Regions from separate parts of the Mycobacterium sp. NGS16 genome, predicted to be linked through region 1. Evidence: predicted binding sites of a transcription regulator. Region 1 holds the regulator's gene; the other holds the start of a gene.
The links. Region 1 encodes LexA, which represses DNA repair genes until DNA is damaged. Its sites were predicted from a motif close to CGAACANNTGTTCG; they were not measured.
Positions count from the first base shown of each region.

Region 2: a site for LexA is predicted at 3,354-3,367, ahead of AC5Y4Q_RS01915 (HNH endonuclease signature motif containing protein). Genes of this name have one in related genera too.

Region 1 is NZ_JCALEE010000008.1:57,694-63,415, reverse strand. It holds gene AC5Y4Q_RS17290 (proteasome assembly chaperone family protein) at 1-195, shown strand, start outside; gene AC5Y4Q_RS17285 (peroxynitrite isomerase) at 204-689, opposite strand; gene nrdR (transcriptional regulator NrdR) at 724-1,188, opposite strand; gene AC5Y4Q_RS17275 (LysM peptidoglycan-binding domain-containing protein) at 1,333-1,836, opposite strand; gene lexA (transcriptional repressor LexA) at 2,051-2,752, shown strand; gene folE (GTP cyclohydrolase I FolE) at 2,769-3,368, opposite strand; gene AC5Y4Q_RS17260 (helix-turn-helix transcriptional regulator) at 3,461-4,135, shown strand; gene AC5Y4Q_RS17255 (NAD(P)H-dependent flavin oxidoreductase) at 4,132-5,115, shown strand; gene AC5Y4Q_RS17250 (nuclear transport factor 2 family protein) at 5,137-5,586, shown strand; gene AC5Y4Q_RS17245 (sunset domain-containing protein) at 5,587-5,722, opposite strand, start outside.
Region 2 is NZ_JCALEE010000001.1:388,069-393,790, forward strand. It holds gene AC5Y4Q_RS01905 (acyl-CoA dehydrogenase family protein) at 1-1,094, shown strand, start outside; gene AC5Y4Q_RS01910 (GntR family transcriptional regulator) at 1,098-1,784, shown strand; gene AC5Y4Q_RS01915 (HNH endonuclease signature motif containing protein) at 1,952-3,340, opposite strand; gene AC5Y4Q_RS01920 (class I adenylate-forming enzyme family protein) at 3,456-4,982, opposite strand; gene AC5Y4Q_RS01925 (class I adenylate-forming enzyme family protein) at 4,975-5,722, opposite strand, start outside.

The DNA of each region.
Region 1 (5,722 bases):
GAGGCGAGCGCCGAAGTGGCGCAGGTGGTGGCGGCACTGGAACGCCAGTACGACGCGTTCATCGCCGCGCAGGAGAACCGCTCGTTGCTGGCCCGCGACGAGGATCTGCCCAGCGCCGATGAACTCGGGGCCGAGTTCGAACGGTTCTTAGCCCAGGAGGCGAAGAAGGACCGGGGCGACGACGACACGCCGTGACGGCCGGCCTATCTCGTTCGTCGCAGCGCAGCGGTGAGATGGTTCTGCGCCGGTTGGCCGACCGCGCCCATGTCCAAGGTGTAGGACAGCTCGTCGCCGGCGAGGCGGTAGTGGCGGCGCAGCGCTGTCACCTCTTTGGCGGTCGGCGCCAGCCCGATCGTCGGCGCCGACATCTCGAGTTCGATGCCGTCGGCGGTCACCGCATAGCTGCCCACCTCGATCTCGGTGATACCGCTGGGGTGGGCCAGCACCCATTCGATCCGGCCGGGCTGCGGCACCCGTAGGTATCCGGTCTCGGCGTGCAGTGGCAGACCGTCGGCGGCCGACTTCGTCTTCTGGCCGTAGACCAGAAACGGTTTGCCGACGTGGGAGAACACCACCTCTTCGAGGTAGTCGAACGACGTGATCGTGGGATACACCCCCGAGCCCCGGCCAGACCAAGTGCCCAGCAGCGGTGCCAGCTCCACAAGATTCGGGTGCAGGTCGGGTGCCATGGGGCCAGCGTAGTGCGGCATGGCGCCGCGAGCCTCAACCGGTGCTGGGCACCTGCCGGTGTTCGCGCAGCGCCTCGATCTCCCGCTCGAAGTCGGCCGCCGACGAGAAGGACCGGTAGACCGAGGCGAATCGCAGGTAGGCCACTTCGTCGAGTTCGCGCAGCGGGCCCAGAATCGCCAAACCCACCTCGTGGCTGGGAATCTCCGGTGAGCCCGCCGCGCGCACCGCGTCTTCGACCTGCTGGGCCAACAGGTTGAGCGCGTCATCGTCGACATGGCGGCCCTGGCAGGCCCGGCGCACCCCGCTGATGACCTTCTCCCGGCTGAACGGCTCGGTGACGCCGCTGCGTTTCACCACGGCCAGCACCGCGGTCTCCACGGTGGAGAAGCGACGACCGCATTCCGGGCAGGACCGGCGGCGGCGAATGGCCTGACCTTCGTCGGTTTCGCGGGAATCCACCACCCGGGAGTCTGGATGGCGACAAAACGGGCAATGCATGGCCGCTCCTTCGCCGTGCCGAGAGCCGGACACCCGCACGCGCTGAGGCGATCCGGACCACTGGGACAACTGTGAGCGTACCTGCGCGGGTGCCGGGCGGCGCGCCGCAGTAGCCGCAGGCCGCGGCCGGCCGGGCATCAACGGTCAGCCGATCGGCGCGATCAGCGGCTGGCCGGCGTCCACCGCCGCCGATTCCAGACTGTTGAGTTCGCGGATCCGGTCGACGACCTGCGCGGTCGGCGCATCGGGCGCGACCCGGGCCGCCAGGCGCTGCAGGCTCTCGCCGCTTTGCACCCGCACCACGCCCAGCCGTTCGGGCACCGCGGGGGCGCCGCCGCCGGCCATCGCCGCACCGAACTGGGCGATGAGCCCCAGCCAGACCGTGATCCCCGCTGCGATCAGCGCCAGCACCACTGTGGTCACCGGAGTGATGGGCTTGACCGGCCGTGGGCGGTGCGCCGTGCGCGACATCAGCACCCCGGCGCCGTGGTGCCGCAGCGGCGCCCCGCCCGGGCGCGACCGGGCGAGGCGCACGGGACGGGTCTGGACCGGGTGGGCGCGGCCGGACGTCCCGGCAACGCGATGCGCCCGGACCCGCTCGGGCCGGGCCGGTTCGAACGTCGGGGCGATCGTGTCGATGAGCATCATGTGCGGTTCTCCCTCACTCGGCGTCGGCGACCGGTATTCGCTCGACTGTTCGAATCATAATCGATTGTATGTTCGATGTCCGAACATGTGATCGATTCGTTGTCGAATAGGCTAGCGGTGCCCACCGACAAGTCTCGGCCGCGTTCGAACGCTCGCGCGACATACCTCGAACACATGTTTGATTAATTGCGGCGATGCGACTACATTCGCCTTCATGAGCGATAGCAGCAAGACGGCGGCCCCGGGACCTGCAGCTGTGCCCGATTCACCGCTGACCGCCCGGCAGCGCACCATCCTCGACGTCATCCGCGCCTCGGTGAACGAGCGGGGCTATCCCCCGAGCATCCGGGAGATCGGGGACGCCGTCGGGCTGACCTCGACTTCCTCGGTCGCCCACCAGCTACGCACACTGGAGCGCAAGGGCTATCTGCGGCGCGACCCCAACCGGCCCCGCGCCGTCGACGTCCGCGGCCCCGAGGAATCGGCCGGGCCCTCAGACGCGGCGCCCCGGACCGACTTCGCCGGTTCCGACGCGCTGCCCGAACCCACCTTCGTCCCGGTGCTCGGCCGGATCGCCGCCGGCGGGCCGATCCTGGCCGAGGAAGCGGTCGAAGATGTCTTCCCCCTCCCCCGCGAACTGGTGGGAGACGGAGAGCTGTTCCTGCTCAAGGTGGTCGGCGAGTCGATGGTCGACGCCGCGATCTGCGATGGCGACTGGGTGGTGGTGCGTCAGCAGAACGTCGCCGACAACGGCGACATCGTCGCCGCGATGATCGACGGGGAAGCCACCGTCAAGACCTTCAAACGGGCCGGCGGTCAGGTGTGGCTGATGCCGCACAATCCTGTTTTCGACCCCATTCCGGGTAACGACGCGGTCGTGCTGGGCAAGGTCGTCACCGTCATCCGCAAGGTCTGAACCGCGGGCCCGTCGGCTATCCGCCGATTCCGACCAGCGAGAAGAACTCCTGCCGGGAGCGGGCATCGGTGCGCAGCGTGCCCAGCAGCGTCGAAGTCACCGTGGTCGAGCCGGTGGCGTGTACCCCACGCAACGTCATGCAGGTGTGCTCGGCGCGGATCACCACCCCGACGGCACGTGGCTGCAGGTGGTCGGTGAGCCAGTCGGCCACCTGTTTGGTGAGACGTTCCTGCACCTGCGGCCGGCACGCGAAGTAGTCGACCACCCGGGCCAGCTTGGACAGGCCGAGGATGCGGTCACCGGGCAGGTAACCGACACAGGCGCTTCCGGTGAACGGCAACAGATGGTGTTCGCAGATCGACCGGAACGGGATGTCACGGACCAGCACCAGCTCGTCGTAATCCTCGTCGTTGGGAAAGGTGGTGGCCTCGAACGGCTTCGGAGTGAACATCTCGGCATAGGCTCGCGCCATCCGGCGGGGGGTGTCCGCAAGCCCCGCCTCGGTGGTGGAGACGCCCAGCGCCTGCAGAAACGCCGCGGCGGCCTGTTCGGCGGCATCGAGGTCCGGCACCGGCCGATCGACCAGCCGCAGGTCCGCGTAGACGGCTACCGACATCGCACTCTCCCCCATCGATTTGTCCGCGTTGGGCCTTAGCGTGGCGGCACGCAACCCTATTTGTCAATATTTTTTGGTGTTACATTGGGACGATGAGCACCCCTCCCCGCGGCGGCCTGGATCCGCTAGCCGGGTTGAGCGCGCTGGACGATCCGGTGCGGCAGCGGCTCTACCAGTACGTCGCCTCGTCGGATGAACCGGTGGCTCGCGAAGACGCCGCGGCCGCGGCGGGCATCAGCCGCACCCTGGCGGCCTACCACCTCGACAAACTGGCTGAGGTGGGGATCTTGGCGGTGAGTTACGCCCGGCCCGCCGGCCGATCCGGGCCCGGCGCCGGGCGCCCGGCCAAACGCTACGCACGCACCCGCGACGAGCTGTCGGTAAGCGTGCCGCCGCGCAACTATCGCTTGCTGGCCGAGCTGCTGGTCACCGCCCTGGTGGCGGATGACGCCGGCACCGTACGCGCGGAGATCTCGGCGGCGGCCCGTCGCGCCGGGCGGGCCGGGGCAACCGGCCAGGGCGTCTTCGAAGCGCTCTGCGAGTGCGGTTACGAGCCGGCGGTCAACGGCGACGGGGACATCGAGCTGCGCAACTGCCCGTTCGAGCAACTGGCACGCCAGTACACCCAAGAAGTGTGCGGGCTCAATCTGCAGCTGATCCAGGGCATGCTGGAAGGCGCCGGCGAGCTGCCGCAGCGCGCGGCGCTGACCCCCTGCGAGCGGCGGTGCTGCGTCACCGTCCGGGCTCCGGTTGGCCGGCACCGATGAACCTGCTGGAGTCGCTGGGATTGAGCGCCCCGGTCATGCAGGCCGGGATGGGCGGCGGTGTGGCCGGAGCGGAGTTGGCCGGCGCGGTCTCGGCGGCCGGCGCGCTGGGCACGGTCGGGCTGAGCGCTCCGCGCCGCTTCGCCGCAGAGCTGCATCGTGCCGTGACGCTGGCTGGCGGCCGGCCGGTCGCGGCCAATCTGCTGGTCCCGTTCGCCCGCCGCGCCCACATCGACGCCTGCATCACGGCCGGTGCCGCCCTGGTGGTGTTCCACGACGGCGCGCCCGCACGCTGGATTGCAGCGCTGCGGACCGCACGAATCCCGGTGCTGTGCACCGCGGGTGACGCCGCGCAGGCCCGCCGGGCGCTGGCCGCCGGCGCGAGCGGACTGGTGGCCCAGGGCGTCGAGGCCGGCGGGCACCTGGTGGCCGACCGGCCACTGGAGGTGACGCTGCCGGAGGTCCTTCAGGCCGCGGACGGCGCACCGGTGCTAGCGGCCGGCGGGGTCGCCGACGCCGACGATGTCCGGGCGCTGCTGGCCGCCGGGGCCGCCGGCGCAGTTGCCGGGACGCGCTTTCTGCTCACCGAGGAGTCGTGTGCACACCCCGGCTACAAGCAGAAGGTGCTGGCCGCCCAACGCACCATCCGCACCATGTTGTTCGGCATGGGCTGGCCACTGGCGCACCGGGTGGTGCCGAACGCGCTCACCGAACGCTGGTGTGCCCGAAGCGAACTCGGCCCGCCGGCGGTGCGGGCATTCAATCGGGCCGGTGCGCCGCTGAGCCGGCTGATGCCGGTGGGCGCCCAGGACGCGATGCTTGCCCTGCAGCGGGTGGCGGTACCGCTGTACACCCCGGCGCTGCCGCTGGCCGGCATGGACCCGGCCGTCGTCGAACGGTCGGCGCTCTACGCCGGAGAGACGATCCATCGCATCCACGACATCATTCCGGCCGCGCAGGCTGTCGCGCGGTTGACGCCGTGAGCTATCAGCAAGGAGGTCACCATGTTCGGCCCCTGTCCGCCTTTCGACGAGGATTCGGCGCGACGTAAGGTCGCTGCCGCCGAGGACGCCTGGAACACCCGGGATCCCGACCGGGTGGCGCTGGCCTACACCGACGACTCGGTATGGCGTAACCGTGACGAGTTCATCACCGGGCGCGCCGAGATCGTGGCCTTCCTGCGACGCAAGTGGGCACGCGAACGCGATTACGCCCTGCGCAAGGAGCTGTGGTGCTACCACGGCAACCGGATCGCGGTGCGCTACCAGTACGAGAGCCGTGACGCCGACGGTCAGTGGTGGCGCAGCTACGGCAACGAACTGTGGGAGTTCGCCGACGACGGCCGGATGAGCCGCCGCGAGTCCAGCATCGACGACGTCGCGATCACCGAAGATCAGCGACGGATCTTCGGGCCGCGCCCGACCGGCGAACGAAACACGTTGCCGCTGCGCTGATCAGCGGGCCTTGGTGAAGCCGTTCAGCCGGGCCGCATCCTCGGTGGCGAACCAGATCTCGGCGAGCGTGTCGTCATACAGGGCGTTCTGCGGCGTGTAGTACAGCCCCGAACCGATGTTCGCCTTGATCGGATAG
Region 2 (5,722 bases), on a different contig from region 1:
CCGAGTTGGAGCGCACCGACACCTATCCGCAGGCCATCGTCGACGCGATGCGCGAGATGGGCCTGTTCGGGCTGATGATCCCCGAGGAATACGGCGGACTCGGCGAATCACTGCTCACCTACGCGCTCTGCGTCGAGGAGCTGGCTCGCGGCTGGATGAGTGTCTCCGGCGTGCTGAACACCCATTTCATCGTCGCCTACATGCTGCGCCAGCACGGCACCGTCGAGCAGAAACAGCGCTTCCTGCCGCGGATGGCCACCGGCGAGACCCGGGGCGCGTTCTCCATGTCCGAGCCCGAATTGGGTTCGGATGTCGCGGCGATCCGCACCCGTGCCACCCGGGAGGCCGACGGCGGATACACCATCAACGGCCAGAAGATGTGGCTGACCAACGGCGGTAGCTCCACCCTGATCGCGGTGCTGGTGCGCACCGAAGAGGGAGCCGAGCGAGCACATCGGAACCTGACCGCCTTCCTGGTGGAAAAGCCGGTCGGCTTCGGCGAAGTCCTGCCGGGACTTGTGATCCCGGGAAAGATCGACAAACTCGGCTACAAGGGCATCGACACCACCGAGCTGATCTTCGACGGGTACGCTGCCGCCGCCGACGACGTCCTGGGTGGGGTGCCGGGGCAGGGTTTTTTCCAGATGATGGATGGCATCGAAGTCGGCCGGGTCAATGTGTCGGCGCGGGCGTGCGGGGTGGGCATCCGGGCGTTCGAGCTTGCGGTGCGCTACGCCCAGCAGCGCGAGACCTTCGGTAAGCCGATCGCCGAGCACCAGGCGATCGCCTTCGAGCTCGCCGAGATGGCCACCAAAGTCGAAGCGGCACACCTGATGATGGTCAATGCGGCCCGGCTCAAGGATTCCGGGGAGCGCAACGACGTCGCCGCCGGGATGGCCAAGTACCTCGCCAGCGAATTCTGCGCGGAGGTCACCCAGCAGAGTTTCCGGATTCACGGCGGCTACGGCTACTCCAAGGAGTACGAGATCGAACGGCTGATGCGCGACGCCCCGTTCCTGCTCATCGGTGAGGGCACCAGTGAGATCCAGAAGCAGATCATCAGCAAGCGGCTGCTTGCCGACTACCGGGTCTGACAAGTGAGTGCCCCCGACTTCCCGGCGCGGTCACAGCTCTCCGAGGAGGTGGCCCGTTTCGTCCGCAAGCGGATCTTCAACGGGGACTATGCCGCCGGGGAGTACGTGCGGCTGGACCAACTGGCGGCCGAGCTGGGTGTCAGCGTGACGCCGGTGCGTGAGGCGCTGTTCGGGCTGCGCGCCGAAGGGTTGCTCGACCAGCAGCCGCACCGCGGCTTCGTGGTGCTTCCGGTGACCCGGCGCGATATCACCGATGTCTCCGATGTCCAGGCGCACATCGGCGGTGAGCTCGCGGCGCGGGCGGCGGCCAATATCACCGATGACCAGTTGCGCGAGCTCGAAGAGATCCAGGACCAACTCGAGTCCGCCTACGCCGGTGATGACGAAGCGGCCGCGGTCCGGCTCAACCACGAGTTCCATCGCGCCATCAACGTCGCGGCCGACTCACCCAAACTCGCTCAGCTGATGTACCAGATCACCCGCTACGCACCAGAATCGGTGTTTCCCACGGTCGCGGGGTGGCCGGCGAAGTCGATCCGGCACCACCGCGCGGTGTTGGCGGCACTGGCCAAGCGGGATGAGCAGCTGGCGCGCGCCGCGATGGCTGACCACCTGGCCGCCGGGGCGGCGCCGATGATCGATCACCTCGTCGAACGCGGTGTGGTGGATCAAGACCGCCCGGTGTCGTAAGTTGCTATGCCCAGCTCGGTCATGCCGACAGTAGGTATTGGTGACCGGATGCGGCGACGACGGTGTCATCGGCCAGTCGGGCGGCCGACGCACAATGCACCGCACCGTAGCCTCGCAGTGACAGTCCGTACGCGAGATCCGCGGAACGGCTGACCATCTCGGCGCCGCTAGGGAACTCCGTCGGGGTCGTTGAGGAGTTCCTCGGGGTGGTGGGCGTGGTTGATCTCAGGTGGGCCACTACCGTCGCTCCATGCGAGGCGTCCGTTATGGGGCGTGGTGGTATAGCGGCCGTTGGTTTCGCCGGCGTGATCGTGAGGGCACGCGAACCAGAGGGCGTCGGCATCGGTGCGTCCACCACCGGCCCAGCCGGGACAATGGTGTACCTCGCAGCGGTACCCCGGTTGGGTGCAGTTCGGTCTCGTGCAGCCCCGATCTCGTGCGTGGCAGATGATGCGGTGGTCGGCGGTGGCGATACGTTTGCTGCGTCCCAGGTACAGCGGGCGGTTGGAGTGGTCATCGAACACCGCAAGGTAGTGAATCGAGTTGGCGGCCATACGGATGAGGTCACGCATGGGCAGCCGAGAGCCGCCGCCGGTACGTGCCGCCGCCGGCATGGCGACGGAGAGGTCCTTGGTGGCGTGGACCGCTTGGTCGAGTTCGGTCAGGGTGGTGGAGACGATGACGGTGACGGGGGTACCGCGGTGGGTGCCCAGCTTTTCGGATTCGATGGCGTGGCGCAGTGCGATCTTGAGGGCGTCGTGAGCGCGCTGGCCTTCGTTGCGCAGGTCCGGTGTGTCGGCGTCGGGTAGGTGGTGCCCCGGCCGCACAGCGGCAATGACGGCTTCGAGGTAGGCCCGGGTTTCGGGGTCGATGCAGCCCGAAACGCGACTCATGCCATCGTGCTGTTGGGGACCCAGACTCAGGGTGCGCCGCCGTGCGCGGTCGACGTCGCTGTAGTGGCCGAGGCGTTCGGCGATGGTGTCGGCGATGCTGCGCCCGACGGCGGCCACGAACGGGGAGTCCTGGCGGCGGGCGTTGGCGACCAAGAGGTGTTCGGCCTGTTCGTGGTCCGCGCTGGTGGCCTTGGCAGGTAGGTGGTCGAGGGCTTTGGTGATGGTGGTGATGTGGTCTTCACCGAGCTCACCGTTCTCGATGGCGGCGGCCAGTTCGGGTAGGGCGGGTGGCAGAGTGGGGCCGGTGAGGCTGCGGCGGCGCCGAATGCGCGCGGCGAGGGCGAAGCGGCGCCGGACTTCGCCGCGCGTGATCCGTAACCGCTGCCGAAGGGCATCACGGGCGCTGGTGTGCGGTGGCAGTTCGGCTTCGCCCAAGCTGTCGATAGGTTGCTCGATCTCTCCGAACATGCGGTAGGACAAGCCGCGGTTGACCCGGTGCTGGGTTTCCAGCCGTTCGGCGACCTCGATACGAAACGCATTGCCCACCATGTCGGTGTCGGCGGCCCGCATCCGCGCGTAAGCGGCATCGACGAGGTCCAGATCAGCGCGGACAGCGGCACGCGCGGCCTCCTGCGGGAGCAAGACCTCATCGCTGATCGACATGACGTCACGCTATCGAACAGATGAGCGATAGGACCTCCATCCGCGGGTCAATTGTGGATAGACCGGCAATTGGGGATAACCGCGAACCGGGCCGGTGCCCGATGGGGGCTCGCGCTCACCTGGGCGTTTCGGCAGTTGATTCGGTCAGCATCTCCCGCAGGCGGGCCTTGTCGATCTTGCCGGTCGGCCCGCGCGGAACGTCCTCGGGACCCGAGACCAACAGCCACACCGATGGCACCTTGAACGGGCTCAGGAGTTCACTGGCCTTCGCGCGCAACTGCTCGACGGTCAGCGCATCGCAGGCCACGGCCGCCCCCACCCGGTCCCGGTCGCCGTCGGACACGTTGGTCACGAAGGCGGCCTCGACACCGTCGATGGCCCGTAGTGCCTTCTCCACCTCACTCGGGTACACGGTGGCGCCGCTGACCTTGAACATGTCGTCGGATCGGCCGTGGTAGAACAGGAATCCGTCGTCGTCGAGGCGGCCCAGATCGCCGGTGGGGTAGAAGCCGTCGACGGTGAAGGTGTCTTCGCGGCTGCGGCGGCAGATGCCGCGCAGGATGTGCGGTCCGCGCAGTTGGATCGTCCCGATCGCCCCGGGCGGCACCGGCACACCGGTCTCGGGGTCGACAATCCGAACCTCCATGCCGGCGAACGGCTTTCCGCAGCTACCCCAGGCCGATGGTGGCATGTCGGTGTCGGCCGGGTAGCCGCAGTACGGGCCGAACGACTCGGTCATCCCGAACAGGTTGGCCCGCGCCCCGGGTGCGGAGCGCAACTCCGGAGCAAGCAGTGCCTCCAGGCTTCCGGGCCGCAGCGCCGACAGATCGGCGCCGCCGCGGTGGCGGGCCAGTGCCTCAGCCTGATCGGGCCAGCCCCGAAACAGCGTCACCCGTTCGGTTTCCAGCAGCCGCAACGTGGTGTCCGGTTTTGGGATCGGTTCGGTGACCAGCGTCGCCCCGGCCAGCAGCGCCGACAGCACACCGCCGCCGAAACCGCCGACCCAGAAGAACGGCATCGGCAGATACAGCCGGGTGTCGGCGTTGATGCAACGGGCCGCCAGCCCGGCGCGGACGGCGCCCAAGGCGCTGCCGTGCGAATGCAGTACGCCCTTCGGCGGGCCGCTGCTGCCGGAGGTGAACATGATCACCAGCGGGTCGCTGGGCGTGACGGCTGCGGCCAGTGCGTCGACGATCCGTGCCGGATCGGCCTCGGGCGTGGTCGACGCCAACCGGTCAGCGGTCCAGAGGCGTTGCAGCGCAGGCAGTTCGGCTTGCGCTGCCTCGAGGCCGTCGAGGTAACGGCGCCGGCGGAATTCCTCCACACTGACCAGGAATTGCACCGCGGCGACGCGAAGCTGCGCGGTCAGCTCGGGTGCGGTCAACAGCGTGCTCAGCGGAACCAGCACCGCTCCGATGCGGGTCAGCGCGATGGCGGTCCGCACCCAGTCGACGCCGTTGGGCATGATCAGCCCGACCCGGGTGCCCTTGCCGACGCCGGCCGCCACCAAGACCGCCGCCAGGTCGCGTGAGGACGCGTCGAGGTCGGCGTAGCCGATCCGGTCGACGGGATCGATCACCGCAGGCTTGTCCCGGAAGGCGGCCGCGCGGGCGCGGACCAGGGCGTCGACGGTGTCAGACATCGGAGCTCCGCGAAAACAGCTGCGCCAGCCGGTGCCGGTCAACCTTGCCGCTGGACAACAGCGGGACCTCGGCGGCCGGCATCGTGGCGAACAGGCGGGGGATCTTGTACACCGACAGCTGCGCTTTCAGCCGTTCGCGCAGCGATTGTTCGTCGATCTCGGTGTCGCACTCGAGGACGGCGGCCACCAGCTGTCCGCGGTCGGCGTCGGGGATAGCGACCACGTGGGCGACGGTGCCGCCGGTCACCTTCGCGATGGCGCGTTCCACCTCGGCCGGTGACACAGTGGCACCGGCGGTCTTGATCAGCGCGTCCCGCCGGCCCAGGTAGTAGTAGAAGCCGTCTGCGTCCACGCGGACCAGGTCCCCGGTGTGTAACCAGCCGTCGGCGTCGAAGGACTCCTCCTGGCTGCGCTTGTGGTAGCGCTGCATCAGGTAGCGCCCGCGCACCAACAACTCACCGGCCTCGACGCGGCACTCGAACCCGGGCGCCGGTCGGCCGTAGCTGCCGCGCCGGTGCTCGGGCTGGTCGGTGTCGTCCTCGCTGAGCAGCACCGGGCCGCCGGTCTCGGTCGACCCCAGCATGTTGTGCCGCAGCTCCGGGTCGGTGGGACGGGTCTCGGGTGCCATGAGCGGGTACAGGTTGCCGCGGCGCAGTGACGACAGGTCCCGACGGGCCATACTGGGATGCTGCGCCAACGCAGAAATCCCGCTGACGAAACCATTGGTCACGGTGGGCTTT